One region of the Clostridium sp. 29_15 genome, then DNA from elsewhere that is predicted to be linked to it. Evidence: riboswitches for the same ligand, from Rfam matches in the RefSeq annotation. Region 1 holds a riboswitch; each other region holds the start of a gene.
What was found. A riboswitch is a leader RNA that binds a small molecule or an ion and turns the genes downstream of it on or off. The one in region 1 is predicted to bind lysine.
Positions count from the first base shown of each region.

Region 2: another riboswitch for lysine. It lies ahead of lysA (diaminopimelate decarboxylase); the one in region 1 lies ahead of BHW04_RS05620 (Na+/H+ antiporter NhaC family protein).
Region 3: another riboswitch for lysine. It lies ahead of BHW04_RS11305 (aspartate-semialdehyde dehydrogenase); the one in region 1 lies ahead of BHW04_RS05620 (Na+/H+ antiporter NhaC family protein).

Region 1 covers NZ_MNRT01000026.1:21,948-31,352, reverse strand. Annotated here, with positions in the region: gene ileS (isoleucine--tRNA ligase) at 1-2,276, shown strand, start outside; gene BHW04_RS05645 (LacI family DNA-binding transcriptional regulator) at 2,414-3,412, shown strand; gene BHW04_RS05640 (hypothetical protein) at 3,736-3,921, opposite strand; gene BHW04_RS05635 (nucleoside recognition domain-containing protein) at 4,041-4,616, shown strand; gene BHW04_RS05630 (spore maturation protein) at 4,629-5,153, shown strand; gene BHW04_RS05625 (aminopeptidase P family protein) at 5,243-6,499, shown strand; lysine riboswitch at 6,567-6,742, shown strand; gene BHW04_RS05620 (Na+/H+ antiporter NhaC family protein) at 6,968-8,680, shown strand; gene BHW04_RS05615 (FUSC family protein) at 8,805-9,302, opposite strand.
Region 2 covers NZ_MNRT01000024.1:25,449-37,508, reverse strand. Annotated here, with positions in the region: gene BHW04_RS04995 (HelD family protein) at 1-204, opposite strand, end outside; gene ftsH (ATP-dependent zinc metalloprotease FtsH) at 275-2,215, opposite strand; gene lepB (signal peptidase I) at 2,244-2,789, opposite strand; gene BHW04_RS04980 (DUF3006 domain-containing protein) at 2,786-3,013, opposite strand; gene lysA (diaminopimelate decarboxylase) at 3,238-4,527, opposite strand; lysine riboswitch at 4,661-4,833, opposite strand; gene BHW04_RS04970 (enzyme with TIM-barrel fold) at 5,005-5,679, opposite strand; gene sfsA (DNA/RNA nuclease SfsA) at 5,788-6,480, opposite strand; gene BHW04_RS04960 (PTS transporter subunit EIIC) at 7,183-8,868, shown strand; gene BHW04_RS04955 (hypothetical protein) at 8,980-9,138, opposite strand; gene BHW04_RS04950 (mechanosensitive ion channel family protein) at 9,218-10,054, opposite strand; gene BHW04_RS04945 (calcium-translocating P-type ATPase, PMCA-type) at 10,109-12,060, opposite strand, start outside.
Region 3 covers NZ_MNRT01000042.1:100,720-112,779, forward strand. Annotated here, with positions in the region: gene BHW04_RS11260 (TrkH family potassium uptake protein) at 1-669, opposite strand, end outside; gene rplT (50S ribosomal protein L20) at 876-1,235, opposite strand; partial or broken gene rpmI (50S ribosomal protein L35) at 1,263-1,471, opposite strand; gene infC (translation initiation factor IF-3) at 1,493-2,014, opposite strand; gene ytxC (putative sporulation protein YtxC) at 2,239-3,129, opposite strand; gene BHW04_RS11285 (DUF6873 family GME fold protein) at 3,273-3,974, shown strand; gene hslO (Hsp33 family molecular chaperone HslO) at 4,078-4,959, opposite strand; gene BHW04_RS11295 (class I SAM-dependent DNA methyltransferase) at 4,987-5,724, opposite strand; gene BHW04_RS11300 (small, acid-soluble spore protein, alpha/beta type) at 5,849-6,100, opposite strand; lysine riboswitch at 6,268-6,437, shown strand; gene BHW04_RS11305 (aspartate-semialdehyde dehydrogenase) at 6,562-7,545, shown strand; gene dapA (4-hydroxy-tetrahydrodipicolinate synthase) at 7,567-8,445, shown strand; gene dapB (4-hydroxy-tetrahydrodipicolinate reductase) at 8,460-9,212, shown strand; gene BHW04_RS11320 (hypothetical protein) at 9,354-9,518, shown strand; gene BHW04_RS11325 (pyridoxal phosphate-dependent aminotransferase) at 9,558-10,691, opposite strand; gene BHW04_RS11330 (cob(I)yrinic acid a,c-diamide adenosyltransferase) at 10,722-11,255, opposite strand; gene dapD (2,3,4,5-tetrahydropyridine-2,6-dicarboxylate N-acetyltransferase) at 11,409-12,060, shown strand, end outside.

The sequences.
Region 1 (9,405 bases):
AATTACTTGGAACTAAGTATGAACAATTAATGCCATTTGGAAAAGTAGAAGGAAAAGCTTTTGAAGTAATTCATGGTGATTATGTAACATTATCAGATGGTACTGGTGTAGTTCATATTGCACCTGCTTATGGTGAAGATGATAGCTTAGTTGCTAAAGCTAATGGAATTACTTTCATAAACTTAGTTGATAAAGCAGGTAAGTTTGTTGAAGAAGTAACTCCATGGGCTGGTAAGTTTGTCAAGAAATGTGATGAAAGCATTTGTAAATGGCTTGAAGAAAACAACAAGTTATTCAAAGCTGAAAAACACTTACACTCATATCCACATTGTTGGAGATGTGATACACCACTTCTTTACTATCCTAAGGAAAGCTGGTTTGTTGCAATGACAACATTAAGAGATAAGCTTATAGAAAACAATAATAAAATAAACTGGTATCCAGATAACATAAGAACAGGTAGATTTGGTAAGTTCTTAGAAAATGTTATTGATTGGGGTATTTCAAGAGATAGATATTGGGGAACTCCATTACCAATTTGGCAATGTGAATGCGGACATAAAGAATGTATTGGAAGTATTGAAGAGCTAAAGAATAAAGGTATAAATGTTCCAGAAGATATAGAATTACACAAACCATATATAGATGAAGTTCACTTAAACTGTCCAGAATGTGGTAAGGAAATGGAAAGAGTTAAAGAAGTTATTGACTGCTGGTTTGATTCAGGATCAATGCCATTTGCTCAATTACATTATCCATTTGAAAATAAAGAATTATTTGAACAAAATTACCCAGCTCAATTTATTTCAGAAGCTGTTGACCAAACAAGAGGATGGTTCTATACATTACTTGCAATTTCAACGGCTGTATTTGATAGAAATCCATTTGAAAACTGTATAGTTTTAGGTCATGTTCTTGATAAGAAGGGCTTAAAGATGTCTAAGTCTAAAGGTAATGTTGTTGATCCGTTTGAAGTATTAGCTAGTGAAGGTGCAGATGCTACAAGATGGCATTTCTATACTGCAAGTGCTCCATGGCTTCCAACAAGATTCTCTACTGATGATGTATCTGAAGCAGGTAGAAAGTTCTTAAGCACATTATGGAATGTTTACTCATTCTATGTATTATATGCTGATTTAGATAAATTCAACCCAACAGAATATGCTGATTTCGTATCAGATAACGTAATGGATAAGTGGATTATGTCTAAATTAAACACATTAGTTAAAGACGTTGATGCTAAATTAAATTCATATGATATAACTAATGCTGCCTTAGCAATAGAAGATTTCACAGATGAATTATCTAACTGGTATGTAAGAAGAAACAGAGCAAGATACTGGTCTGAAACATTAACAGATGATAAAATTGGTGCTTATGTAACATTATATAGAGTATTAACTACTTTAGTTAAAGTTTCAGCTCCATTTGTTCCATTCATTACAGAAGAAATTTATCAAAATTTAGTAGTTAATTTAGATCCTAAAGCAGAAGAAAGTGTTCACTTATGTTTATGGCCAGAAGTTAATGAAAAGGCAATAGATAAAAACTTAGAAGCTGAAATGGACTTAGCTTATAAGATAGTTAAGCTTGGAAGAAGTGCAAGAAATGGTGCTAACATTAAGAATAGACAGCCATTATCTAAGATGCTTGTTTCAACAGACTCACTTCCTGTATATTATGGAGATATCATAATTGATGAGTTAAATATTAAGGCTGTTGAATTTGGTGCTGACCTTTCAACTCACGTTAACTTTGAAATTAAACCTAACCTTCCTGTATTAGGTAGAGCGTATGGTAAGATGATACCTCAAATAAGAAAAGAAATTGGTGCTAGAAACCAAATGGAATTAGCTCAAACTATCCAAAATGGTGGAGTTGTTACTATCAATGTAGATGGAACTGAAATTGAATTAAATAAAGAAAATTTACTTGTAACAATGCAAGGATTAGAAGGATATGCTTTTGCTGGTGAAGGTTCTATAGGTGTTGTTCTTGATACTCATATTTCAGATGAATTAAGAGAAGAAGGTCATGTTAGAGAAATGATTTCTAAGATTCAAAACATGAGAAAAGAAAGCGGATTCCAAGTAGCAGATAAGATTAAGCTATACGTTTCTGATAATGAAATGTTAATGGACGTTATTAAGAAGTTTGCTGAAACTATTAAGAGAGATACTTTAACAGAAGAAATAATATTTGCAGCAAATAGAGAGTATACTGAAACAACAATAAATGGTGAAAAGCTAAATATGGCTGTGGAAGTTATAAAATAATAAATAATAATAAGTAAGGTAGGGATTAGTTATAATTCCTACCTTTTTTGAAAGAATATAAATATAGGGAATGAAAATGTTACAATTTAATGGTATAATAAATTAATTAAAAATTATGAAAATGGAGTGATGTTGTTATGGCTACATCTATAAAAGATGTTGCAAGGGAAGCGGGAGTTTCAATAGCTACGGTATCAAGAGTTTTAAATGATATAGATGTTGTTAATGAAGACACAAAGAAAAAGGTATTAGATGCAATAAAAAAATTAGGATATAGACCTAATATAGTTGCAAGAAGTCTTAAGACGCAAAAAACTAAGACTATAGGAATACTAGTGCCAGATATATCAAGTGGATTCTATCCTGAAATTGTTAGAGGTGCAGAAGATGTTGCGAATATATATGATTATAATGTAATTTTATGCAACTCTGATTTTGATTCAGATAAAGAAAAAGATTACTTAAGAGTATTAAAAGAAAAAATGGTTGATGGAGTTATTTATATGAGTTCATCATTAGAAGAAGAAACATTGAATATAATAAATGAGTTGGATTTAAAGACAGTTTTAGTTGAAACAAAAGATAATGAAGGAAAACTTCCAAGTGTATATATAGATAATATTGAAGCAACTTATGAAGCAACAAAACACCTTCTTGATAAAGGAATAAAAAATATTGCTTTCATTGGTGTTGATAAAAGTTCTGCAAACGCTTGGGGAGATAGATATATCGGATATAAAAAAGCATTAAATGAAGCTGGAATTACTATAGACGAAGATTTAGTTTATTTTGAAGGCTTAAAAGTTAAGAGTGGATACAGAGCATCAGAAAAATTCTTAGCTTCAGGTAAGAATTTTGATGGAATAATATGTGCATCTGATGAAATTGCCATGGGTGCTATAAATGGATTAAGAGAAAAAGGAGTTAACACTCCAGAAGATGTAAGTGTAATAGGATTTAATGATAATGCTGTTGCATCTTACTTCTATCCAAAATTAACTACAGTTAAACAGCCAAGTTATGATATGGGTTCTGTTGCTATGAGAATACTTATAAAAATATTAAATAATAAGCCATTAGAAGAAGCAGAATTTATTTTAAGTCATGAATTGGTGGAAAGAGAAAGCTGTAAATAAAAAGGAGCCTTGATAGGTTCCTTTTTATTTAATTTTTTTACAAAGAAAGTGATTATAATTTGTATATTATTATAAAATATAAATATTATATTGTAAAATTCCCAGTAATATGATAGAATGAAATCAAAGTTGTTGATAACGTTTACTAAAGTGAGTTGTAAGTGAGTATGCATTCAGCTATGTATAGGTATTATGATTGTTGAGAATTTATTGGGTAAAATTGAGGAAAGAGTGTCAAAACCATTTTAAAAATTTACATTTAGTAACGGATATTAATAAAAAAGGGGCTATAAAAAGTCCCTTTTTTATTATGTATTATTTAATTAAAGAATACCTTCTATCTTTAATAAATTTTCTAATTGTTGTACTTTTTCAGATAAAGCAACAAATTTTTGTTTTAAAACATCTTTTTCTAATGATTCATCATTAATGAAATTCTCTATATCTTCTACAGCTTTTAATGCTGCTTCAATATCTTCTTGTGCTAATTTTAAATTTCCTTCTTTCATTGGTGTATCTCCTTTTTAGGTAAAATATAGAATAAAATATATATTGATATCTTTATGGTATCACTAATAAAAAAGCTATGCAAGGCATATATTTTAATTATCTAAGGGGGGATTTTTAGATGATTAACTACATATGGTTTATTATGATTTTTTTAGGTTTATTGGTGAGTGTTTTATCTGGAAATGGTGAAACTATGTCTAATGATATTATTTCATCCATAGAAAGTACAGTAACATTTGTGGTGGGTCTTACAGGATTAATGTGTTTTTGGTGTGGAGTAATGAAGATAGCAGAAAAAAGTGGATTTACTGAAAAGTTAGCTAAAGTTATGAAGCCTATATTAAAATTGATATTTAAGGATGCAGCTAAAGATGAAAAGGCGTTAGGGGCTATAGTAATGAATATAACAGCAAATATGATGGGTCTTGGAAATGCAGCAACGCCTTTTGGAATAAAGGCTATGGAAGAAATGCAACGCTTAAATAAAGATAAGGAAAAGGCATCTAATGATATGTGTTTATTTTTAGTATTAAATGCAGCTTGTATACAACTTGTACCATCTACTGTTATTTCCATTAGAGCTACTGCGAATTCTAGCAATCCAGGTGTGATTATAATTCCTGCAATAATTTCAACGGCAATGGCATCTATATGTGGAGTGATTTGCTGCAAGGTTTTGCAAAAGTACTTTTAATTTGGAGGTAAAATGTTTAATTATATAACCAAAAGTATTATACCAATAATAGTACTTATAATAATAACTTATGGAATGATAAAAGGTAGGAAAGTATACCAATGGTTTGTTGAAGGTGCTAAGGAAGGGTTAAAGGTTTGTGCCAATATATTTCCATATTTATTAGCAATGATAGTGGCAGTGAATATATTTAGAAGCGCTAAATTATTGGATTTTGTTAATAATTTTATATCGCCTGTAGCAAGTATTATAGGTTTGCCAAAAGAAGTTGTTCCATTAGTACTAATAAAACCTTTATCTGGCAGTGGAGCTATGGGAATTTTTACAGATATATTGAATAATTATGGCGCTGATAGCTTTATTGGTCTTGTAGCATCTGTAATTATGGGGACAACAGAAACAATTTTTTATACTGTAACAGTGTATTTTGGTGCTATAAAAATAAAAAAAGTGCGTCATACTGTATGGGCAGCTGTTATGGCAGATATGATAGCGATAATTATGGCAATTTTAATGGTAAAGTTATTAATATGTTAAATTTCCCAATTGTGTAGAAATATTATAGCCTTTATGTTTTTATTTAGTTATAATGAAAATAAATAATTTCAAAAGAGGAGGATAAATATATGAAAGGACAATTCTATAAGGCAAAAAGACACAAGCTATTAGAAAAAGTTAAGGATAACTCAGTGATAGTTTTATTTGCAGGTAATGCACCAAAGAAAACTGCTGATGAAGCTTATCCATTCACACCAAATAGAAATTTTTATTATTTAACTGGTGTTCAAGAACCAGATCATATTTTATTAATGAGTAAGATAAATGGTAAAGAAAAGAATATTTTATTCATTAAAGATATAGATTTAGAACTAGAAAAATGGATAGGAAAAAGCTTAAGAGAAAATGAAGCTTTAGACATTGCTGGCGTTGATGAAGTTATGTTTAAGAGCACTTTTGAAGATTATTTTCATAGATTAATTTCAATGAAAGAAGAATTCAATTTATATTTAGATTTAGAAAGAGATGCTTTTAATTCAATGAATAGTATTTCACAAATATTTGCTAAGGAAATAGTAAGTAAATATCCTCAAATTTCCGTAAGAAACATATATGCATCTATAGCAGCCTTAAGACTTATTAAAAGTAATGAGGAAATAGAAAATATTAAAGAAGCCATAAAAATCACTATAGCTGGCGTTGAAACATTAATGAAAAATGCACAAGATGGAATGAAGGAATATGAACTTGAAGCATATTTTGATTTTAACTGTAAAAGTAAAGGTGTTAAGGATTTAGCTTTTAACACTATTGCTGCTACAGGAAAAAATGCTACAGTTCTTCATTATGTTGATAATAATGCAGAAATGAAAGATGGAGACTTAATTCTTTTTGATTTAGGTGCACAATATAAATATTATAATGCTGATATTTCTAGAACTTTTCCAGTAAATGGTAAGTTCACAGCAAGACAAAAGGAAGTTTATAATGCGGTATTAAAAGTTAACGAAGAAATAATAAAGACAATTAAACCAGGTATAACAACAGCAGAACTAAATGCTAAGGCAAATGATTTATTAGGAGAGGCTTGTGTAAGTTTAGGTTTATTAGAAGATAAAAAAGATTTTAGAAAGTATTATTTCCATAGTATAGGTCATAGTTTAGGTTTAGATACTCATGATGTAATAATAGATAGAAACTTTACTTTTGAACCTGGTATGGTTTATACAGTGGAACCAGGTCTTTATATACCAGAAGAATCAATTGGTATAAGAATAGAAGATGACATTCTTGTTACAGAAGATGGGTCTATTAACCTAACAAAGGATATGATTAAGACAGTGGAAGAAATAGAAGATTTTATGTCAAGAAATAGAATAAATTAATTAAAGTTAAAAAATTCTATTGCATAATAAAAAAATAATTGTATAATAGAAGTTGAAAAATGAATAACGTAAGGGTAGAGGCGCAATAATTATTAGTATTATTAATGAGGTAAGCACTATGATTTAGTAAGAAAGGAATTGTTGCCGAAGTATACAACTGATGCTTTAAGGTTGTATAGCTGGGGATGCATAAAATATATGTATCACTGTCACAAATTACATTTGTGGTGAGCTATCATTTGAGGAATTTTATGATTATTATAAGCCTTGAGTGTTAACTCAAGGCTTTTTTTTGTTTAAGATAGTTACTCTTAAGTGTATTCATTAAAATATGATAGTGTAAAGTTTTGCATGAAAAAATAGTCTATGGCTAATTTTTAATAATAATTAAAAAATAACGTTAGAATTTAAAAGAAAAGTAGTGTAAAAAAACTTTACACCAACCAAAATATTTTAGGGGGTAAAAATATGGAAAAAAATTTTAAGAAAATTTTTGGTTTAACTATGATGATATTTATGTTATCAACAACATTTGTTTTTGCATCAGAATTTGAACTGACAGTAAGTAATGCTGAGGAATTTGGAATATTTACATTAATACCACCAATAGTTGCAATATTATTAGCATTTATAACTAAAAATGTTGTTATTTCATTATTTATTGGAGTTTTATCAGGTGGATTTATTTTGAATCTAACAGGATTTAATGTATTTGGAGCTTTAACACAAGCATTTTTAGATTTTATTAATAGAGCATTAAATTCATTATCTGATCCATGGAATGCAGGAATCGTAATGCAAGTTCTTGTAATTGGAGGAGTTATTAATTTAGTTGCTAAAATGGGGGGGGCAAAGGCTATTGCTGAAGCTTTAGCAAAGAAAGCAAAAACTGCAAAAAGTGCTCAACTTATAACTTGGTTTTTAGGAATATGCGTATTCTTTGATGATTATGCAAATTCATTAATTGTTGGTCCAATAATGAGACCAGTGGCAGATAAAATGAAAATATCAAGAGAAAGATTAGCATTTATAATTGATGCAACAGCAGCACCAATAGCTGGTCTTGCCATAATATCAACTTGGATTGGTTTAGAAGTAAGCTTAATTTCAGAAGGATTTGAATCAATAGGTGTTGAAGCTAGTGGATTTGGAGTATTCCTTCAAACAATACCTTATAGATTCTATAACATATTAATACTTGCATTTATTGTGATTACAATAATAACTTTAAGGGAATTTGGTCCAATGAGAAAAGCTGAAATATCAGCAAGAAAGTTAAAAGATTTAACTAATGAAGAAATTGCAGTAACTTCTTCTCACATGGATGAATTAGAACCAAAAGAAGGTGTAAAACTAAGTATTTGGAATGCAATTGTACCAATAGGTGCATTAATTATTTCAGCTATAGTTGCTTTTTACTATAGTGGATATTCATCAATAATGGCTGGTGATGATATAGCTATTAAAGCGATAGTAACAAATTCACCATTATCATTTAAAGCAATATTAGAAGTTTTTGCAGCATCAGATGCATCAATTGCATTATTACAATCTGCAATATTTTCTACTGTAGTTGCAATAGTTATGGCAGTATGGAAGAAGATATTTACTATAAGTGAAGCTATAGAAGTATGGATTGATGGAATGAAGGGCCTTATAATAACAGCAGTAATTCTTATATTAGCCTGGTCATTAGGATCTGTAATAAAAGAATTAGGAGCTGCTGAATATTTAGTAGAAGCATTGAATGGTGCTATACCTGCATTTTTATTACCAAGTTTAATATTTATTCTTGGAGCAATAATATCTTTCTCAACAGGTTCAGCATATGGAACAATGAGCATACTTATGCCATTGGCAATTCCATTAGCATATAAAATTAATCCAGAAATGTCATTTGTAATTGTAAGTACAAGTGCTGTATTAACAGGAGCGATATTTGGGGATCACTGTTCTCCAATATCAGATACAACAATACTTTCGTCAATGGGAGCTGGATGTAGTCATATAGATCATGTTAAGACACAAATGTGGTATGCATTATTTGTAGCTGCAATAACTATACTATTTGGATATATTCCAGCAGGATTTGGACTTCCAATATATATAGTATTACCAATGTCTTGTGTAGCATTGTTTATAGGAGTAATGATATTTGGTAAGAAAGTAGAAGAAGAGTAAGCAAGCATAATAAAAAATAGGGCATTAAATATAGGAGCAAATAAAAAAGATTTCTAACAGAATTATTAGGGGCAATTCTGTTGGAAATCTTTTTAAATTAAATATTTTGATATGCACTGTTTAATTATTTATGTGGTGGTGGATTAATAAGTGTATTTACCAATATAGAGATTATTATTCCAAGAATTGTTTCAAAAGATCTATTTAATGCATAATATATTGGATCAGAGTAAGCATGAGCAGTAGTTACTCCAAGGAATGCTATGCATGTGATATTAATTGCACCAGGTCTTTTAATTTTATTACATAGTGATATCATAATAATTATACCAAGACCAATTAACATATAGATTATCAATTTAGAGATATATGTATTTGAAATATGATTTTCTAAAAATCTAAATATTAATAAGAATAATAATCCAGAAAATGCCCCAATTATAGTTCCAACGCCACGATTTATGCCTGTGCGAACAGAATTTGTAACAGTATCACCTAAACAAATAACTGCTGTAAGGCAAGAGAAAAATGGTTCATTAGGAATTAAAAGTAGACATAGAAAAACAGCAAGTCCTGATTTGAAAGTTCTAAGGCCTACTTTAGGTAATTTAAAATAATTCATTGTATACATCCTTTCATGTTATTATTATAACAAATAAAAAACAAAAATATAGAGGTATAAGTATATAAAATTTGACAGTTTTTTTATTTTATAATATCATAAA
Region 2 (12,060 bases), on a different contig from region 1:
TTCCTTAACATATCTTTCATGATCAAAATACTCCATCAAAGCATCTTCATCATCTTTATGTTCCTCTATAAAGTTTTTTCTATAATCTAATATGTAATTAGCTATCTCTTTTCTTTTTTCTATGTAGTTTAAAACTTCCTCATTTAACGTTTGTAAAGTATAATCTAATCTTTCTTCTTCCTTTAGAAATTGATATTTATCCAAAGTAATACCTCCTTACAATAGTAACTTAAGGAGTTAAGATATACTTATCCTAACTCCTTAAATATATATGCTATTCAATTATCATATCAATTGTACTAGCTACTTCATTTTCTTCTTTTTCTAAATCTAATTTATTTTCTTCTTTTTCCTTTTCTTTAATCTTCTTAAGTTCAGGATACTTTTTATAAATAAATTTTTCAAAATCTGTACCAAAAATAGTTTCTTTTTCTAAAAGATATTCTGATATTTCATCTAAAAGATCTCTATTTTCAGTTAATAATTCAATAGCCTTATTATGACATTGTCTTATTATCTTTAAGATTTCTTCATCAACTAAAGTTGAAGTTGCTTCACTACAGTTTCTTACTGCTCTACCATCTAAATATCTATTTTGAATAGATTCTAAAGCCATCATATCAAATCTTTCTGTCATACCATATACAGTTACCATACTTCTTGCTGATTGAGTCGCTCTTTCAATATCATTTGAAGCTCCTGTAGATACCATGTTAAAAACAACTTCTTCTGCAGCTCTTCCACCAAGCATTACAGTAATTTGATTTAACATTTCTTCTTTAGAAACAAGATATTTTTCTTCTTCTGGTAGTTGCATTGTATATCCTAAAGCTCCCATAGTTCTTGGAACTATCGTAATCTTATGCACTGGATCAGTACCTTCTAATAATCCTGCTACAAGAGCATGACCAACTTCATGGAATGCAACAATTTTTCTTTCTTGTTTAGAAAGGATTCTATCTTTCTTTTCTTTACCAGCTATAATTACTTCCACAGCTTCTTCTAAGTCCTCTTGAATTACTTCATCTCTACCATGTTTAACTGCTCTAATGGCTGCTTCATTTATCATATTAGCAAGATCTGCCCCTACTGCACCTGGTGTACCTTTAGCAATTGAATCTAAATCAACATCATCAGCTAATTTAACATCCTTACTATGAACTTTTAAAATAGCTTTTCTACCAATAAGGTCAGGTCTATCTACAATAACTCTTCTATCAAATCGACCAGGTCTAAGTAATGCCTTATCTAGTATTTCAGGTCTATTTGTTGCTCCTAGGATTACTATTCCTTTTGTTGCATCAAATCCATCCATTTCAGTTAATAACTGATTTAAAGTCTGCTCTCTTTCATCGTTAGATTGCATTTGGTTATCTCTACTTTTACCTATTGAGTCTATTTCATCTATGAAAATAATACATGGAGCATTCTTTTCTGCTTCTTTAAATAAATCTCTAACCTTAGCAGCACCCATACCTACAAACATTTCAACAAAATTTGAACCTGACATTGAGAAGAATGGCACCTTTGCTTCTCCAGCAACAGCTTTAGCTATAAGAGTTTTACCTGTACCTGGAGGCCCAACTAATAATGCACCTTTAGGTAATTTAGCACCTATGCTTGCATATTTTTCTGGATTATTTAAGAAATCTATTATTTCTGTTAAACTTTCTTTTGCTTCATCTTGCCCTGCAACATCATCAAAAGTAACTTTTACATCTGTTTCAACATACATCTTTGCATTGCTTTTTCCCATGTTTATTGGGCCAGCACCGAATTTTCCACCCATTTTTTTAAATAATAATTTAAATAGTAAGAATGTTAACAATATTGGTCCTATATAATAAAGTAATAGCTCCATTATCATTGATTGTTGTTCTGTTATTCTTCCATAATATTGAACATTATTATTTTTTAATGTTTCAACTAAAGAAGGGTCATTAACTTCACCTGTATAAAGCATTTTTCCACTTTCTGAGCTTCCTTCTTTAGGTGTTATTACAAGTGAATCACCTTTAGTTCTAACTTCTGAAATTTCACCATTTTCTACAAGTTGCATAAACTTATTATATGATATTTCTTGTGTTGTCAACATATTCTTTGCATAGTTAAAAGAGTATATAAACATAAATGCCACAATTACGTATATAATTAAATATTTTTTATTATTATTCTTTTTTTGTGGTCCATTAAGATTATTTTTGTTTTCTTCCATTTAAATCATCTCCTATCTGTCTATATCCTTATTCAATTAATCCAAAATCACTAAATGGATAAACTTTTATTACTGCTTTTCCTTCTATATCATTTGCATCAACAAAAGGTGTTACAGGCCAATATCTTGAATCTTTAGACCATTTCCTATTATCTCCTAAGAAGAAGTATTTCCCTTCTGGCACGGTATATGTACCATTAAAAGTATCTTCAGCTCCAATATAGTCTTCTTCAAGTACCTCTCCATTAACAGATACTACTCCATTTACTATTTGCACAACATCTCCTGGTAATCCTATAAGCCTCTTTATCATCTTGATTTCTTCGCCTTCTTGATCATAACTAAATACAATAATGTCGCCTCTCTTAAGCTTTTCTGGATTATATACTCTTGTAACAAATAGCCTATCATTAACATTCAATGTTGGAACCATTGATTCTGAAGGTATCTTTACCTTATAAATAACAAATTTATTTATTAAAAAAGCCAATATAATCGCAATTACAATTGGTACTACCCATTCGTAAAAGAATCCTGTCTTTTGATTTTTAACTTCTTTATTACTTTCCTTCAATCTTCCCACATGCCTTTCATCAAATTATCAATTTTAGTCTTTCTCTTATCGGTCTCTTCTCTATTTACAATATATCTGTTCTTACTAATTTTAACTAATATATCTCCTTCACTTACCTCATCCTCAACATTTGTCTTATCTATTATTATTATTTCTGCATTACGATTTTGTAATACTAACGACCTACCTTCTATTCTATCGACTATAAAATGACTTTCCTTCATAACTTAATGTTTTTAGCAAAATTTTGCCAGAACTTCCTCCCTCTCAATCTACTTGAAACATAAGTATATCATATTTCTATTATTTAATCTAATTTTACCATTACATTATACTACAGCAATATGTCAATTTTATTACAATATATAAAACATTCATTAAAAATTTATATATTAAAAGGCGAGAAGAATTTATGATAATTCATCTCACCTTAATTTTTACCATTATTCTATATTTCTAACCCTAGTAAATCTTTATAGTCTTGTCTTTTAGATACTACTTTCTCCTTACCATCACCAACAAATACCACTGCCGGTCTTACATTTTTGTTATAATTACTAAACATTGAGAAGCCATATGCACCAGTGGTAAAGACAGCTAATATATCTCCTCTTTCAGGTTTTTGAATGTATATATCCTTCATTAATATATCACCTGATTCACAGCATTTGCCTGCTATAGTTACTTTTTCATCAGCTGGCTCATTTAATTTATCAACTATAGACATATCATATTTTGCTTCATATAAAGCTGGTCTTATATTATCAGTCATTCCACCATCTACAGAAACATATTTCCTTACATTTTTTATTTCTTTTATAGCTCCAATGGTGTATAAAGTGGTACCTGCATTCCCCACAATAGATCTACCTGGTTCAATGGTAAGTATTGGCTTAACTAATCCTAATCTTTCACAAATTTCATTAACCTTATTCAAGATAGCACTACAATATTCTTCTATACTTCTTGGTTTATCAGTTTCTGTATAATATACACCAAAGCCACCACCTAAATCTAACTCTCTAATTTCATGACCTGTTTCTCTTTTAATTTCATCAATATAATTTAACATAATTTCAGCTGCATCTTCATATGGCTTTATCTCAAATATTTGTGAACCTATATGACAATGAAGTCCTGTTAATCTTAAATTATCTAAAGATAAAGCATGTTTTACCGCTTCCATTATAGTATTTCCCACAGGAGCAAATCCAAATTTTGAATCTATTTGCCCTGTCTGTATATACTGGTGAGTATGAGCTTCAATCCCTGGCGTAAGCCTTAAATAAATATCTTGTATCACTCCATACTTTGCTGCTATTTCATTTATCATTTCCATTTCTTCTAGATTATCAACAATAAATCTACCAACTCTTTTTTCTACTCCTAACTTAATTTCATCTAATGTTTTATTATTTCCATGAAAATATACCTTTTCCATTGGAAAACCTGCCATATAAGCTGTATATAGTTCTCCGCCTGAAACTACATCCAAATTAAGCCCCTCTTCATGAATAAGCCTACACATTTCTAAGGTTAAGAATGCTTTTCCTGCAAAGGCTACCCTATTATCTTCATTACATTTAAAACATTTATAATAATTTCTGCATATATCTCTTAATAGCTGCTCATCCATAACATATAACGGTGATTTATATTTTTTTACTAGATTTGTAGTGCTAACTCCACCTATAAATAGTTCATTTTCCCTTATTTCCATTGTTCCAAATAACTTCATATCCCCAACTCCTAATATCCTCTAATAAATTATAAAAAAACCATCATAGAAATTCTATGATGGTAGTTCACTTTTTTAAGATTATATATGATATATGAAATTTTCTTTTAAAACTTATTTCATAATTTCATTTAAACCCTGTAGCGCTCCACTACTGTGACAGTTATGCATATATTTTATACATACCCAGAAATAAGTCTTTGCGTCCCTTATTCCTTCGGCTATCATACCTTTCAGAAAAAATCCATACCATGCAAAAAAAGCTCCCTTTTCTTACTTATTATAAACAGCACCTCTACCAGGTAATATTTTATTCAATTTAGCTTTATTTTATTCTTAATTTATTTTTTATATAAATTACTATATTACAACTTTTAATAAATGATACCATTATACCAATATTTTGTAAATAAGGATGTTAGGAATGAAATTTAATGTTGAAACTCCTATGGAGTTCTATCCACAATTTTTCATTTTTTATTTATCTCTATATCTGTCCATAAGTGCACTCATTATTTCTCCATTGTATGGTGGTGTATAAGTTATAGCATTTGCTCCTGCTTCTATGGTTGCCCTTATTGTCTCTTCTGTAGGTCCACCTGTTGCTAATACAGGAAAAGCTGGATATTCAGATTTAATCTTTCTTACAATATCTGCCGTATCCTTACCACCAGAAACATTTAATATAGTTGCTCCTGATTCAATTCTAGCCTTTATGTCCTCATCTTTTGACACCACTGTAACTATTATTGGTATATCTATAGTCTCTCTAAGGTTTTCAACTATTTCATTACTTGTTGGGGCATTAACTACAACTCCCATTGCACCTTTAAACTCTGCATCTAATCCAAGATTAACTACTCTCTTACCTTGAGTAATTCCACCTCCAACTCCACAAAATATAGGTACATCTGCAGCCATTACTAACGCTTCTGTTATTAAAGGCTGTGGAGTAAACGGATATACTGCTATTATTGCATCAGCATTAGTATTTCTTATCAAGGCTACATCTGTGGTGAATAAAAATGACTTTAATCTCTTACCAAATATCTTTATTCCAGAGCAATCTCTAATACATGATGGTACTTCAATAACATTACTTCTTAATATACCTTTTATTTCTGGTACATTCTTCTTTCTTTTAATTTCCATAAGCATACTCCTATTATAAATTTATATATTCTTATAAAAAATCTTGACTATAAAAATATTATTACATTTATTATTAAGTAAAAATTATATCATAAAGAAAATAAATTTCTATAGTATTATTTCAACTTCTTGATTAATTTCAATACTTTCTTCTGTAACTAGACAATTATAAGCAAATATATCTACTCCAGCAGCCTTAGCAGCTCTCAAAGCTTCACCAAATTTAGAATCTCTTTCATCATTCGGTGAAAACTTATAAACATTCTCCAACTGAATTAAAAATAATACTCCTGCTCCATATCCCCTTCTTTTAGCTTCAATTAATTCCATTAAATGGCGTGCTCCTCTTTCTGTAGGTGCATCAGGGAATCTAGCATATCCATCTTCTTCTAAAGTCACTCCTTTTATTTCTAAATAATATTCATCACTTTCATCATTTGACAGTTTAAAATCAAATCTACTTTTTTCAAACATTTTTTCTCTTAAAATATTTTTATATCCCTTTAACTTTTCTATTTTTTCTTTTTGAAGAGCCTCTTCCACAACCTTATTAGGAATATGTGAGTCAATACTCACCAATATATCACCTTTTTCAACGGCAATTAAATCATAGGAAGTCTTCCTTGCTGGATTATTTTCTTCTCTTAAATATACTGTACATCCCGGTATTAAAAGCTCCTTGCATCTTCCTGTATTTGGTACATGAACTTTTATTTCTTTTCCATCTAATTTAACATTTGAATAAAATCTATTGGGCCTATTAATAAATTGTGCTTTTACTATTCTTTTCTCATATATCATTTTTTTATCCTCTTTTCTTTTATTCTATATTTTATAATTCATATCTTAACTTTTTTTATACTATTTCAAAAGTTATCCACAGTATATATTTGTTTCAGCTCATTTTCACTTAAATAATTCACATTTTTCACAGTTATCCACAGAATTTATCCACAGGCATGTTAATTTTGTTGATAACTTTGTTATTAACTATTTTTGGGATTTTTTTACTGTATAAATTATTTACTTTTTTATCCAAACCCCATTATATTGTTTAATCTATTTTGCAACACCTAATATATTGTGTCAACTTTTTTTCTTTACACTTATAATCCAATTTAACTTATCCACATTCTGTGGATAAGTTAAATTGTTATTTTTTACTTTTTCATATTATTATATACAACTAATATTGTCACAATTTTTAAAATATAAAAATTTTTCTATAATTTTAAAAACAAAACTTTACATGTAAACATTTTTATGATACTATTTAAAAGTAAATTAAATACTTTAGCGTGTTACTGGTTATGCAGGCAAGGCTTAAATATGTGTGAATTGTAATAATTCCTTTACCTTGGTGGAATTATATAATTTATAGATATTTAAGCCTTTTTTGTTTAACTTTCTTTATGAAAGCTGGCCAGCTTCAGAGAAATTTTACGCTATGTAAATATAACTTATAACTTAAGAATTAAAAATAGGTTTAGGAGGATTAATATTATGCTACAATTTTTACAAAGAATTGGTAAGGCTGTAATGCTTCCAATAGCTGCTCTTCCAATTGCAGGTATATTACTTGGTGTTGGTGGTGCATTATTAGGAATTGCAGGGTTAGAAAACGCTCCTGCTATTTATCAGCCATTACTTACTTTTATATCTATTCCTGCTGTTAATGCTGTATTAACAGTAATGAATGATATTGGAAATATTATTTTTGGTAACTTACCAATACTATTTGCAGTTGGAGTTGCTGTAGGTCTTGCAAAAAAAGATAAAGGCACTGCTGCTTTAGCTGCTGTATTTGGATTCCTAGTAATGAATCAAACAATTTCTTCATTACTTGCTTTAGGTGTTACTCAACTTGGAGTATTAACACCTGATAACGTTAGAGAATATGGTACTTATATCACAACTAACTTAGGAATATTCACATTAAATATGTCAGTGTTTGGTGGTATTATTACTGGTTTGGTTACAGCTGCATTACACAATAGATTCCATACAATTCAAATGCCTCCAGTACTTGGGTTCTTCTCTGGATCTAGATTTGTTCCAATCATAACATCTTTAGTTATGGCACTTGTAGGAGCAGTACTTGCCTTTGCTTGGCCTTTAGTACAAGACGGTATTGGAGTAATTGCTAACTTAGTTAGAACATCTGGTTCTATCGGAGTATTCTTCTATGGATTAATTGAAAGAGCTTTAATTCCATTTGGATTACACCACGTATTCTATACACCATTCTGGTATAGTTCATTTGTTGAAGGTCAAGTTCTTCTAAATGGTTCTGTTGGAACATTTACTACAATTGCTGGTGCTAACACTGCATACTTTGTACAATTATCTAATATGGGAGCATTAGTTGGAGCTTCTGCATCAACTATGGGTACTATCGTAAACAGTACAACTGCTTTCATGGCTGGTAAATTCCCATTCATGATGTTTGGTTTACCTGCTGCTGCATTTGCAATGTATAGAGCTGCTGCTCCAAGCAAAAAGAAGATTGTAGGTTCATTATTAGTTTCAGCTGCTGTTACTTCATTCTTAACTGGTATAACTGAACCATTAGAATTTACATTCTTATTCGTAGCACCTGCTTTATATGCAGTTCACTGTGTACTTGCTGGTTTATCTTATATGATTATGGGAATGCTTAAAGTATTCATTGGTATGACATTCTCTGGTGGTGTAATTGACTTTGCTTTATTTGGTTTATTACCTGCTGGTGCTGGTGTTAAAACTAACTGGTTATTCGTTATCTTAGTAGGTTTAGCTTATGCAGTAGTTTACTACTTCTTATTCTACTTCTTAATTACTAAGTTTAACTTAAAGACACCAGGTAGAGATGAAAATGAAGGTGAAACTAAGTTATTCACAAAGGCTGATTTCCAAGCTAAAAATGGAAATGCCAATGAACAACCTGCTGCCACTTCTGGAAAAGGTGAAATAGCTGAAAAAGCACCTGCTGTATTAGCTGCTTTAGGTGGAGCTGAAAACATAGTAAGTGTTGATGCTTGTATCACTAGATTAAGAGTAGAAGTAAAAGATAAAGCTAAAGTTCAAAAAGATGAACTTAAAACATTAGGTGCTGCTGGCGTTGTAGAAGTAGGGAACGGAATTCAAGCTATTTTCGGAGCAAAAGCAGACGGATACAAGAACGAAATAAACTCAATCCTTGGAGAGTAATCCAAGATATTTTACCAAAACAAAATTGTCAACAACTCATGTAAATAACAAACTCACTCAACAATATAAGGCTGTCATTTAATGTGACAGCCTCTTTTTTATACCTTTTATTTATACCATATATTCATCTTTGAATTTATTGATTATTTCTTTACATATATCTGGTCTCTTTTTTAACTTCTCAATATCGTATTTAGTTCCTAAGTAGTCTAATATTTTAACAGCTTTTTTCACCAATAGTACACTACGAATATTAATTCCCTTATCCATATTAAATCACCTTATATCCTTTCCTATATTATTAATTTATTCTCAGTTACTTAGGAAAGTTACTTAAGGCTCATACATATTAATCTATAATTATATTTTTCTTTACATGCAGATCCATTTGAGGATATGGTATTGATATTCCCTCTTCATCAAACTTAATTTTTACTGTTTCAAGAAGATCATAATATACAGTCCAATAATCTTCTGTTTTACACCATGCTTTAACAATAAAGTTTATAGCACTATCACCATGCATTGATATTCCAACAAAAAATTCTGGTTCTTCCAGTACTAATTCATTATTTTTCAATATATTTATAAGTACATTTTTTACTCTAATTACATCTTCTTCATAAGATACACTAAAAGTAAGATCTACTCTTCTTATTTCTTTTGAAGAATAGTTTACTATACTACTATCTGTTAAAATTCCATTAGGAATTAATATTTGCTTATTATCAAAGGTAACTAAATATGTATAAAATATGCTTATTTTTTCAACAACACCTGAATGCTCTGTTGTCTCTATAAAATCTCCTACATTAAAAGGTCTAGCTACAAGAATGATAACTCCTCCAGCCAAATTTGCTAAACTTCCTTTTAAAGCAAGACTGAGAGCTACTCCTGCTGATGCTACTATAGTAGTAAGCCCAGTTAAGTTCACTCCAATGTATTGAAGTATTATTATAATAAGCACTGTTTTTAAGGTAACATTCATTACATTATCAAGAAATCTAGTAATTGTTGGATCTGCATTTTTACTTTCCAGTATCCTTCTAATTCTTTTTAATGTTTTATTAATAACCTTCCATCCTATGGAGAGAAATATAACTCCAAAAAACATATTTACCCCTCTAGTAATTACCCATTCATATAGTTTTTCTAACATCCTTTCTAACGATACAATATCTTTCATTTTTGCCCTCCATCCTTATTCTATAAGACATTTTATATTATATCATCTTAAATATTATTTTTTAAATATTTTTACCAACTCCATCAATACTGTTGATATTAAAGCAAGTAATATACATATAGCAAATTCCATAACCCCAAAGTAATTTGGTATTGAAAATATTGCTCTTAATCCTGGAAACAGTACTATTAAATATAATAAAAGACATATACCTATTGCTCCTAAAACATATTTATTCTTTGCTACACCAATATTAAAAACAGAAATATTATCTGATCTTGCTGGTAAAGTTTGAAATATTCTGCTTAATGTAATAGTTGAAAATGCCATAGCTGCACCTAGTATAGGTGAAGTTTTATTACCTAAGTATTGTGCAATAATAACAACAATACTTATTATTATTCCTCTTATTAAAATAACACTACTAGTACCTCCTTGTAATATCCCTTCATTAATATCTCTAGGTGGTTTATTCATAGTATTAGGCTCAGCAACTTCAAAAGCTAAAGCAATAGCAGGTAAAGAGTCATTAATAAGATTAATGAATAGCAACTGTAAAGTAGTAAAAGGATTTTCCCAATTTATCACTACTGCAAATACTATTGCTATAATAGCTGCAAGGTTTCCTGCTAAAAGATAAGTAATAGATTTTTTTATATTGCTATATACTGTCCTTCCTATTTCTATAGCATTGACTATAGTTGCAAAATTATCATCAGTTAAAACCATTGCTGCTGCATCCTTAGCAACATCAGTTCCACTCCCCATACCAATGCCTATATTAGCTTGCTTAAGTGCTGGAGCATCATTAACTCCATCACCAGTCATGGCTGTAACTTTTCCTTTTTCTTGCCATGCCTTTACTATTCTTATTTTATTTTCTGGCGAAACTCTTGCATAAACAGTGATATGTTCCAATTGTTCGCTTAATTCTCCCTCACTTAATGCATCTAATTCTTTACCAGTTAATGCCTTATCATCTTTAGACATTATTCCAAGCTCTTTGGCAATGGCTGCTGCTGTAGTCTTATGGTCACCTGTTATCATAATTGTCTTTATACCAGCACTAATGGCTTCTTTAACTGCTCCAAACACTTCCTTTCTTGGTGGATCAATCATTGCCATAAGCCCTACAAAGGTAAGATCAACTTCGTCTTCTATAGCTGGCACAAAGTTTTCATCAGGAACATCTTTAATGGAAAATGCCAACACCCTAAGTGCTCTATCAGAAAACTCTTCATTGATTTGCTTATATTTATTTAATATTTCTTCTGTCATAGGTACTTCATCACCATCATTTAGTGCCTTTATTGATCTTTGTAATACTATATCTGGTGCTCCTTTAACAAACATAATTGCATTGCCACCAATAGAATTTACAGTAGACATCAATTTTCTATCAGAATCAAAAGGAATTTCATTTAACCTATCATATTTATCTCTTATTTCCTTATAATCAAGACCTCGTTTTTCTGCATATCTTAAAAAAGCTACTTCTGTTGGATCTCCTATTTCTACTCCACCTTCAGCAATTTCTGAATCATTACATAATGTTGAACTTAAATTCATTGCTCCATCTTGGCTTTCTAAAGTTGTATCTTTATCTATCTGCTCCTTCTTTACGCCATACATAAAGAAATCTACCACCGTCATTTTATTTTGTGTAAGGGTTCCTGTCTTATCAGTACATATAATACTTGTAGAACCTAAAGTTTCCACAGCTGGAAGCTTTCTTATGATAGCTTGCTTTTGTGCCATTTCCTTTGTTCCTACAGAAAGAACTATGGTTACTATTGATGATAAAGCCTCTGGAATAGCTGCCACTGCCACTGCAATTGCAAACATAAATGAACTAAATATTAAGTCTTTTAAGTTTCCACCAGCTCTATACCCTCTAAAAACCTCTACACCAAAAATAATAGCAGCAATTATCATTATAATAAGCCCTAGCTTTTTACCGAAACTATCTAATTTAACCTGTAAAGGCGTTTGCTTAGTACCTGCAC
Region 3 (12,060 bases), on a different contig from region 1:
TCTTATCCTTCTTACATTATATAGTTCTGTCCATACACTAAAACCTAATCCACCTATAATTATAAGTGCTGCTGCTGTTAGTATTACCACAGTATTTGTATTGTGAGTCGTTAAACTCACCCCGCCACCAAAAATATCAAAGCCTGCATTACAAAATGCTGAAATAGAATGAAATATACTATAAAATAACCCTTTACTTAATCCATATTCAGGTATTAATTGTGTGCAAAATATAAGTGCACCAATTAATTGAATTGAAGTGGTGAATAACAGTATATATTTAACCATTTTTACTACTCCTTGAATATTAAAGGTATTCATTGCATTTTGTAAAATCAATCTTTCTCTAAGGGTTATCTTCTTACCAAGTAAAATTGCTATTAAAGTAGTAAAAGACATAAATCCTAATCCACCAATTTCAATCAATATCATAATTACAGTTTTACCAAACAAATTCCAATGAGTTCCTGTATCTACAGTTATTAGTCCTGTTACACATACTGCTGAAGTCGAAGTAAATACAGCATCAATAAAGCTAGTATATTCTCCAGTAGATGATGAAATAGGTAATGATAGCAATATTCCACCTACCAGTATTATTGCTAAAAATCCCAGTGAAAGGATCTGCATTGGATTAAGTTTAGAACCTTTATTTAACCTATACTGCATATATACACCTCTGCTAAACAAAAATTTTAAATACCAAAATAATACTTTACCAAATTATTATACACTATCCTCCTAAAAGTATAAGTATATTTTTTTAATTTATCTAATGAAAACTTTAATTACAAAAAAGCAGCATCTCTCTTAATAAATAAAGATGCTACTTTTTTATATAATAAAAATGCGACATAAGTCGCATTATGTATTAATTAAGCATTTAAGTTTTTCTTAGCTAATTCAACTAATTCAGCAAATGATTTTGGATCATTTATAGCTATTTCAGATAACATCTTTCTGTTGATATCAACACCAGCTAATTTTATTCCATTCATGAATTTTGAATAAGAAAGTCCATTCATTCTTGAAGCAGCATTTATTCTTGCTATCCATAATCTTCTGAAATCTCTCTTCTTTAATCTTCTTCCTACATATGCATTTCTTAAAGCTCTTATTACAGTTTCGTTAGCAGTTTTGAATAATCTGCTCTTTCCACCGTAGTAACCTTTAGCAAGCTTTAATACTTTTTTATGATTCTTACGTGAATTTACCGCTCTTTTAACTCTTGCCATTCTTTAGTCCTCCTAAACCTTCTTAAATTATAGGTATGGTAATAATTTCTTCATTGCTTTTTCTTGAGTAGTTGAAACATAAGCACCTTTTCTTAAGTTTCTCTTTCTCTTAGCGCTTTTCTTAGGCTTTTCTTAGTTAAGATGTGGCTCTTGAAAGCCTTTGCTCTCTTTAACTTTCCTGTACCTGTTTTTCTAAATCTTTTTGCTGCACCTTTGTGAGTTTTCATTTTTGGCATGATAAATATCCTCCTCTCAGATTATGCTTTTTTTGGGGCTAAAACCATAGTCATGTTTCTTCCATCTTGTTTAGCAGGTTTTTCTACTACACAAACATCTTCAAGTTTAGAAACAAAATTATCAAGTATTTTAACACCTAAATGAGATAATGCTGCTTCTCTACCTTTAAATCTTATAGTTATTTTAACTTTATCCCCATCCACTAGGAATTTTCTAGCATTTTTAGCTTTAATAGCAATATCATTTTCCTCAATTGTGATTCCACATCTGATTTCTTTAATTACTGTTACTTTTTGCTTCTTTTTTGCTTCTTTTTCCTTTTTTGCTTGCTCATAAATATATTTACCTAAATCCATTATTTTACATACTGGTGGTTTTGCATTTGGCGAGATCATAACTAAATCTAATTCACTCTCATCTGCCATTCTTTGAGCTTCTTTTGTTTGAAGTATTCCCAATTGATTACCTTCTGCATCAATAACTCTTACTTCCTTTTCTTTTATACTTTCGTTACAAGTAAAATTTTTACTGATATCGTTCACCTCCGATAAAATGTACCAATGAAAAAAGCATTTTTATATAATAAATGGATGACATTACTGCCATCCATTATTATCAAACTAAATCTAGACATAATAATATATTACTAGATACAAATTTCATACGTATTACCTTACTAAGCTTTGCCGTAAGGTGAGAAACGGCAGTTCCTTCTTAACATTTTAAATTCTATCATGCTATCTTTTAGTTGTCAATTATTAATTTTTTAAATTTTCAACTTACTTGCCAAGCACTTACTACAGCCATTACAAAAAGTTACCCTCTCACCGAATACATTTTTAATAGTATCAATAAACTCTAAGTTTAAGGCTTTGTCTTTATTATGAATTACTACTTCTTTTGGTGCATTTGTAATAAGACCACTAATAATTATATCTTCTACATTAGCTTCCGTATCAATCTTACATTCATATATTTCCTTGACAAACTCTTCAAAAACATCATTATCAAGGCCATCTTTTAATACATATCCCCCATCACTTTGTATATATATATCAATCTTTTCTATTTTACTTTCCTGAATATCTACAAAATATTTTAATAATTTTATAAACTCTTTGTATTCCTTTTCAATCATATAATCTTCAACTATTTTATCAATGATACACTCAATATCTTCCCTAAGCTCTTTCATTCTAAAGGTTATAAAACCTTTAATATTTATAACTTCATTTTCCTCTAAGCATTCCTTTATCTTTTCAATTATACAATTTATCTTATTAATGCAATAAAACATTTTTTCATCGGTAACTTTTTCTTCATTTTGTAATACCCTAACTATTTTTTCTTCCACTTCCATAACCTCATTTTGCTTCAAGAAAAAATAGTTTTCCATTAAATAATTAAACAATTCTTTTTTTCTATATTCCTTAACCACTACCGAATACAAAATATTACTTATATATAAATAAATAGTGTTTCTAATCCTATCATTATAACTTTCATTATTACATATTATCTTAATTATATTAGAGCTTCCCTCTCCGCTTTCAACAATTCCCATTGTTATATTCTTCTTTTTTAATAACTGTCGTAACTCTTGTAACTCTTTTACAAAATCTAAGTCATTATTGTGTACTAACTTCATTACCAGCATGGATTTCACTCCTTCCTTAATAATAGTATGTATTAAAAAGTTTTCTATATTCAACATTTATAAATAGTAACTGTTTAAATTTATTGATTTTTAGATAAATTTTGTTTATTTTATATATATTATAAATAAAAGGAGTTAATTTAATGATTTGTTTTGTTGATTATAAAACTACAGATGAAGAATGTAATAATTTAAACAAGCTAGGGCTTAAAATAATTAAAATTCCTCAATCTAAAGCTTTGTATAATGCAATTGATGGCCATGTAGATATACAAATAAATATTCTTCATAAAGAAAATAGATTAATCTTAATAAATAAGCATATGCCTGATGAGTTTAAAAAACAACTGGAAGAAAATAATATAAAATATATTGAAAGTTCTAGCACCCTTGGCCATAAATACCCTGAAAATATATCTATAAACGCACTAAATAGCAAGGAGTATTTCATACATAACCTAAAGTATTCTGATGATGCTTTTAAAAAATATATTACTCACAAAAAAATTATTAATGTAAAGCAAGGCTATACAAAGTGTTCCATTCTTCCCTTGCGAGAAAAAGTTTTAATTACTAATGATCCTGGAATATATAAGACTCTTTCAAATGATGATTTTCATGTTCTTTTATTGCCTTATGGAGATATTATCTTAGAAGGTTTTGAATATGGATTTATAGGTGGTGTTGGAGGAATGATTTCTCACGATAAATTAGCACTATTTGGAGACTTAAATCATTATTCTTATGGCAAAGAAGTGTTAAATTTTCTTAATAATCACAATATCACACCTATTTACTTAAAAAGCGGAAAGCTTACTGATAGAGGAAGTCTCTTTGTTTTATAATCTATAATATAGTACGTATATCCCTAACATTTGTTGCATAAAATACTTAAAACATCTTTCTTAAAAAATAATGAAAAAGGCTACAATATAGCAGCCTTTTTCATTATTTAATCTTAGTTAATAACTCTCCAATTTGTTCCTTAGTAAATACATATTTAGTATTACAGAAGTGGCATTTGATTTCTTCATCCTTACCTTCTTCATATATCTCTTTTAAATCTTTTTCACCAATTGATATTAATGCTTTTTCCACTCTTTCTCTTGAACAATTACATTTAAATTCAGGCTTAGTTTCTTTTAATATCTTTAATCCCATATCATCAAATAAATAGTTTAAGATATCTTCTATAGTCTTTCCTTCACTTAACATTTCAGTTAAAGTAGGAATTTCTTCCAATCTAAATGTTACTATATCTGCAATATGTTCTTCAGCACCTGGTAGCATTTGAATTATTAATCCACCTGCAACCTTTATTGAATAATCAGTATCTACTAATACACCTAAAGATACTGCTGATGGAGTTTGTTCTGATACAGTATAATAATATGCTAAATCTTCTGCAATTTCTCCTGAGAATATTGGAACTTGGCCTACATATGGATCTTTCATTCCTAAATCTTTTATGATTATAAGGTTACCATTTTTGCCTACATATCCACCTACATCGAGCTTACCTTTTTCGTTTAATGGTCTATCTCCATAAGGATTTCCAATAAATCCTTTAACAACAGCATTTTCATGAGCTGTTACAGTAATTCCTTCTGCTTCTCCACCACCATTAATTCTTAATGTCATAATTTCTTTATCAGATTTTAAAGTAGTACCTAATAATGCTCCTGCAGTAATCATTCTTCCAAGTGCTGCAGCTGCTACTGGTGTACATTCATGAATTTCTCTTACTTTTTCTACTAAATTTGTAGTTGTTCCTGCTATTATTCTAACAGTTCCATCCATAGCTACCGCATTAATAATCTTATCTTCCATCTATACTTCCTCCTAAATTTAATATAGTTATATTTTTTTAACTACATATACTATTCTTTCACTACTTGCTTGAACCTTATTATTACTATATCCATCAAACTTATTTATTATCTCTAATCCACAATTTGATAGAGCACTTTCAAGCTCTTCTTCCCTATATGCTCTTTCAAAATGCTCCTCTTCAAATCTTTCATAAAGTTCTCCTTGCTTTACAAAGAAGGTAAGAAACATTGAAACCATATCATCTTCAAAAACATTTTCCCATATGTAGAAAACATCTTCTTCACTATATGTATAAATATTGTTACCTAATATTTCTGATAACTTATAATATGAATTAACATCAAAAATAAAAATCCCGTCATCTTTTAAATGCTCTTTAACAGAACTGAAATATTTTTTCAAATCATCTTCGTCAGTAATATAATTTGTAGAATCTAAAACTGATGTAATTAAATCGAACTTCCTATTTAGCTGCATTTCAGTCATATCTTGACAAATTATCCTACCTTTAATTCTATTTTCCTTAAATTTATTAAAAGCTTCTCTCAGCATATCTTCAGATAAATCTACGGCATATACATCTTTAAAATACTTTGCTAGTCTTACAGTAACATTTCCAGTACCACAAGCAACATCAAGATAATCTTTGTATTCAATATTATATTCATTGCATATTTCAATTATTCTGCTAATCATATTGTCATAATTAATATCTTCATTGATTAAATCATCATAAATTTTAGCAAATTCTCCATAAGCCATACTATTCCCCCTTGCTATAAATTTTACAGCTACTTAAAAATTAATGTAGAAGAAATATTTCTTCTACATTAATCTATAATTTCTAAGAATTATAATATATGTATTCCACTAATTAGTCAATCCATTATTTTCTTCCTAGTATCTCATCATTAGTTGGAATTTTTAGTTCTTTTTTTCTACGGGTCATAATACCTCCTATTCTTCCTGTTTCTTCAGCTGTGAGTCCTCCCCATCCATATTGATCAACTTTTTCTTTTAATCCTAATTCGTCAGCAATTTCATATTTGATTTTTTCTCTTAAAAGTTCTTGTGCTGTAAGCTCTTTATTAGTTTTAATTTTAGATTTTATAATTTTTTTTAGCGGTGTCTTGCTCATAACTATTCCCCCTACAAAGTAATATATGTATTTTCTCCATAAAAATATAAAATATTCAAAGATTAAATTACATTTTTATACATATATTGTATTATATATATTTATTTCAATTTTAATCTTGCATTGTTTATAAATAACATATATAATCAAACTAATCTAATAAATAATTGCAAGATAGAGGCGCGATACTTATCAGTACTATTAAAGAGCTAAGCACAATGATTTAATGGGAAAGGATTTATCGCCGAAGTAAATAGCCTATGCTTTACAGCTATTTACTGGGGGTTCATATAATATATGTATTCCTGTCACATTTTTGTGGAGAGCTATCATTTAAAGAAATCTAATAAATATTTATATAAAATATAAAAAAATTAGAAGCTTTGAGTGATTTTGCTCAAAGCTTCTAATTTTTTATTATTAATACGCTAATAAGCGTTTAAATTTAAGGGGGAATTTACATGTATAATGTAGCAGTTGTTGGTGCAACAGGTAATGTTGGAAGAAAATTTTTAGAAATTCTTGAACAAAGAAATTTTCCAATAAATGAGTTATATCTTTTTGCTTCAAAACGTTCAGCTGGAAAATATCTAAAGTTCAGAGATAAAGAATATATAGTAAATGAAACTTCTGAAGAAAATATAAAAGATAAAAAAATAGATTTGGCATTATTTTCAGCTGGCAGAGATGCAAGTTTAAAATTTGCACCAATCTTTGTAAGGTATGGTGCAACAGTAATTGATAATTCCAGTGCATGGAGAATGGCTAAAGATGTTCCTTTAGTAGTTCCTGAAGTAAATCCGGAAGACATTAAATGGAACAATGGTATAATTGCCAATCCAAATTGTTCTACTATTCAAGCTATGCTACCTTTAAAAGCATTAAAAGATGCCTACGGTATTAAAAGAGTCGTTTATTCAACTTATCAAGCGGTATCTGGTGCAGGTATGCAAGGTATTGCTGATTTAAAAGATGGATTAAAAGGAGTAGAACCTAAAAAATTCCCTTACCCTATTGCAGAAAATTGTCTTCCTCATATTGATGTATTTTTAGATAATGGATATACAAAAGAAGAAATAAAGATGATTAACGAAACTAAAAAGATTCTTCATGATGATTCCATAAGGATTACAGCTACTGCCGTAAGAGTTCCAGTACTAAACTGTCATGCCGAAAGCATAAATATAGAATTAGAAAAACCATATGAACTTGACGATGTAGTTAAACTTTTAGAATCAACTAAAGGCATAGTGGTATATGATGATACTAAAGAACTTAAATACCCTACACAACTTCAAGTTTCAGGAAAAGATGAAATTTATGTTGGAAGAATAAGACGAGATTTCAGCATTGATAACGGATTAAATATATGGGTTGTAGGGGATAACATAAGAAAAGGTGCTGCTCTTAATGCAATACAAATTGCAGAAGAAATAATTAAATAATTATTTTATACGGAGGTTAATATGACAGTTTTTAAAGGTTCTGGTGTTGCTATAATAACACCTTTCAATGAAAATGGAATAGACTTTCCTAAGTTTAAAGAACTAATTGAATGGCAGATTGCTGAAGGTACTGATGCAATAATAGTTTGTGGTACTACCGGTGAAGCTACAACAATGAGTGAATCTGAAAGAAAAGATGCTATCCAATTTGTTATAAATACTGTAAATAGACGAATACCTGTAATTGCAGGAACTGGTTCAAATAATACAGCTGCTTCAATTGAAATGAGTAAGTTTGCAGAATCTGTTGGTGTAGATGGACTTCTTGTTATAACTCCTTATTATAATAAAACAAATAAAAAAGGATTATTTAAACACTTTGAAGCTATTAACAATGCTGTAAACACACCAATAATCCTTTATAATGTTCCTTCAAGAACGAATATGAATATCACACCTGAAGCTTTACTAGAATTATCTGAACTTTCCAATATGACAGCTGTAAAAGAAGCCAGTGGCAATATAAGCCAAATTGCAAAGATAAAAGCTTTATGTGGTGATAAATTAGATATTTATTCTGGTAATGATGATCAAGTTACTGCAATTCTAGCACTAGGTGGTATTGGAGTTATATCTGTACTAGCAAATATAGTTCCTAAAGCTGTTCATGAAATGGTAATGTCATATTTAACTGGTGATATTAACAAATCTTTAGCTTTGCAGTTAAAATATCTCAAACTAACAAATGATTTATTTATGGAGACAAATCCTATACCAGTAAAAACTGCTCTTAACTTGATGGGAAAAGAAGTTGGAGAATTAAGATTGCCTCTTTATGAAATGGACGAAAAAAATAAAACAATATTATGCAGTACTTTAAAAAATTACGGCTTAATATAGAATGGAGTTTTTAAATGGTTAAAATTTTATTAAGTGGATGTTCCGGAAAAATGGGAAATGTAATACAAAATGTTATAAGCGAATTTCCATCTTTAAAAATAGTTGCTGGAATTGATAAATTTCCTAAAGAATCTGAGTTTAAAATTTTTAAAAATACTGAAGACGTAAATATTCATTACGATGTTCTTCTTGATTTTTCTAGAGCTGATGCTTTAAAAGACTTACTAGCTTTAACAACTAGTACAAAAAAGCCTTTAGTATTATGTTCCACTGGTTACACTGATGAAGATTTAAAGTTAATTGAAGATTCTAGTAAAACTCTTCCAATTTTTAAATCTGCCAATATGTCATTAGGTATTAATTTAATAAATTCTTTACTAAGGAAAATTTCACCTCTACTATATCAAAATTATGATATAGAAATAATTGAAAAACACCATAACCAAAAAGTGGACTCACCAAGTGGAACTGCTCTACTACTGGCTGACACCATCAAGGAATCTATTTCTGATGATACCTACTATGTTCATGGAAGAAATGGAGAAAAGAAACGTGAAAAAGCAGAAATAGGAATACACGCTGTTAGAGGGGGTTCAATTGTTGGAGACCATGAAATCATCTTTGCTGGATCTGGTGAAGTAATAGAACTAAGTCACAAAGCAATTTCCAGAGAAGTATTTGCCGTCGGTGCTTTAAAAGCTTGTTCATTTATGGCTAATGTAACTAAAGCAGGCTTATATAACATGGATGATGTATTAGGCTTATAGATATTATTAAAAATACACAATTTTAATTTAATATTCTTATTGTATATGTTTAATTTATAAATACCTAGTTTAGTATTAATGTATCTTTATTGGTTATACTATTTTCTGAAGGAATTGATTAGACTTATAGGAGGTTTTATTATGACAAAAGATAGCCAACCTGATAACAAAAAGGCCCGTATGGAAAAATGTAATTATCAGACTCCAATAACTGAAGAAGGTTTAAACCACAATCCAAATAGAAAGCATAAATCAGTAAAGAGACAAGGTGTATCAAGCGATAATTTTAATCCTGCTGGTAATTAATTAATAAGCGCTGCAAATGAATTTGTGCAGCGCTTATTATCATATTTTGTTAATGAACTTTTTTAATCCCAAAAGAGCTTTTTTTAGCTCTTCCATTGAATAACAATATGATATTCTAATATATCCTTCGCCACCTATTCCAAAAGAACTCCCTGGCACACAAGCAATCTTTTCTTCATTTAATAGCTTTAAACAAAACTCTTCTGAAGACATATTAAATTTTTTAATAGACGGGAATACATAAAATGCACCTTTAGGCTCATTTACTTCAAGTCCCATATTTCTGAGTTCAGAAATTACATAATCCTTTCTTTCTCTAAGGACATTTCTCATATTCTCTACATCATCTAACCCATTTCTAAGACCTTCTAAGGCGGCCCATTGACATATAGATGTTGCACAAGATACATTATATTGATGTACCTTCATTATTTCATCCATCAATTGCTTTTGAGCTGCAAAATATCCAACTCTTAGCCCTGTCATAGAAAACATCTTAGAAAATCCACTTATATATATCACCTTATCTAATATTTCCTTTTCTTCAGCAACACTATAGTATTCTTCATATATAAGTGATTCATATATTTCATCAGTAACAACAAAAATATTATTATTAGCAATAATTTTAATAAGTTCATCTTTTTCCTCTTTTGTTAATATTGTTCCTAAAGGATTAGAAGGAAGTGATAAGACTAGAACCTTTATTTGATTTTCTTTAATAAGCGCTTTTAAATTTTCAATATTAATTGAAAAATCATCATTCAAACCATAACTTACAACATTTCCACCTAATATATTAACAATGTTTTCATATGCCGGATATGCTGGAGTTGGAATAAGCACATTATCGCCTTCATTTATAAGTGCTGTCAAAATAGTAAAAATAGCTTCACTACCTCCTACAGTAATACATATCTCATCTGCTGAATAATCAATACCTCTCTTCATTAAATATTGGCTTATTTCTTTTCTTAGTGGTAATATTCCAGCATTTTCTGTATACACTGTCTTATCTTCATTTACAGCATTTATTAATGCCTCTTTTACTACCTTTGGTACTGGAAAATCCGGTTGCCCTAAAGTTAACGATATAGCACCATCTATTTTCTTTACCTCATTATAAAATTTCCTTATCCCAGAAATTTGAACATTTTTTAAGTTTAAATTCATTAAATTCTCCCCCAATGTTTATACCATCTTTTAATACTCTATACCTTCTCTGGCACCTATTCCTTTTTCAAAAGGATGTTTAATCATCTTCATTTCAGTCACTAAATCTGCTAAATCAATAACTTCCATTGGAACATTTCTCCCTGTTAAAACAATTTCCATTGATTCCTTTTTATTCTTAATTAAATATATTATCTCATCAGTACTTATAAATTTATTATAATGAGCTCCCATTATCTCATCTATAATAAGAACATCACAAGAACCTTCATCAACTATTTTCTTAATAAATTCATATCCTGTTCTAATTTCTTTTTTTAATTCCTCAATTTCAGCTTTTGATAAATTCCATACGAAATCCCTTTCTTTTTCAAATCTAAAAATATTAAAATTATCAATTTTATCTATTGTTGAAAGTTCTCCTGTATATCCTCCCTTTAAAAATTGGACCATTACAACATTTAATCCATATCCTGCACTTCTTATCCCTTGCCCTATTGCTGCTGTTGTCTTTCCTTTTCCGTCACCAGTATAAATTTGTACTAATCCTTTCTTTAATTTCATTAAATCATCTCCTTTAAATCATTGTACATTAACATACAATGATTCGTAAAGTTTTTTCATATTTTTTCTATTTACTCTTTAAATTACCTTTTTTGTCTATTATAATTAATAATATCTATTTAATTCAAATTCACAAGAAGAAAGGATGATAATATGAATTATAATTTAACTGATCCATATGAAATTGCAAGATTTATAAAAGAATCTAAGAAATCTACTCCTGTGAAGGTTTATATTAATGGTAATTTAGATGATGTAAATTTTGAAAATATCGAAGTATATAGTTCTAATAATTTTTATGTACTATATGGTGAATCTGAAAAAATATCTGAACTTATATTGAATAACAAAGATCGAATTAAAAATTTCAGAGTAGAAAATGATAGAAGAAATTCAGCTATTCCTATGCTTGATTTGCTGGCTATCGATGCAAGAATTGAACCTGGTGCAATTATTAGAGATAAAGTTGTTATTGGTAAAAATGCTGTCATAATGATGGGTGCCGTTATTAATATAGGTGCAGAAATCGGTGAAGGCTCTATGGTTGATATGAATGCTGTTATTGGAGCTAGAGGAAAGATTGGTAAAAGAGTTCACTTAGGTGCTGGTGCCGTCGTAGCTGGTGTATTAGAACCACCAAGCAAATCTCCTTGTGAAATTGGTGATGATGTAATGATAGGTGCTAATTCAGTAATATTAGAAGGTGTTAAAATTGGTAATGGCTCTGTAGTAGCTGCTGGTTCTGTGGTTATAAGTGATGTACCTTCTGGAGTTGTCGTTGCTGGAAGCCCTGCAAAGATTGTTA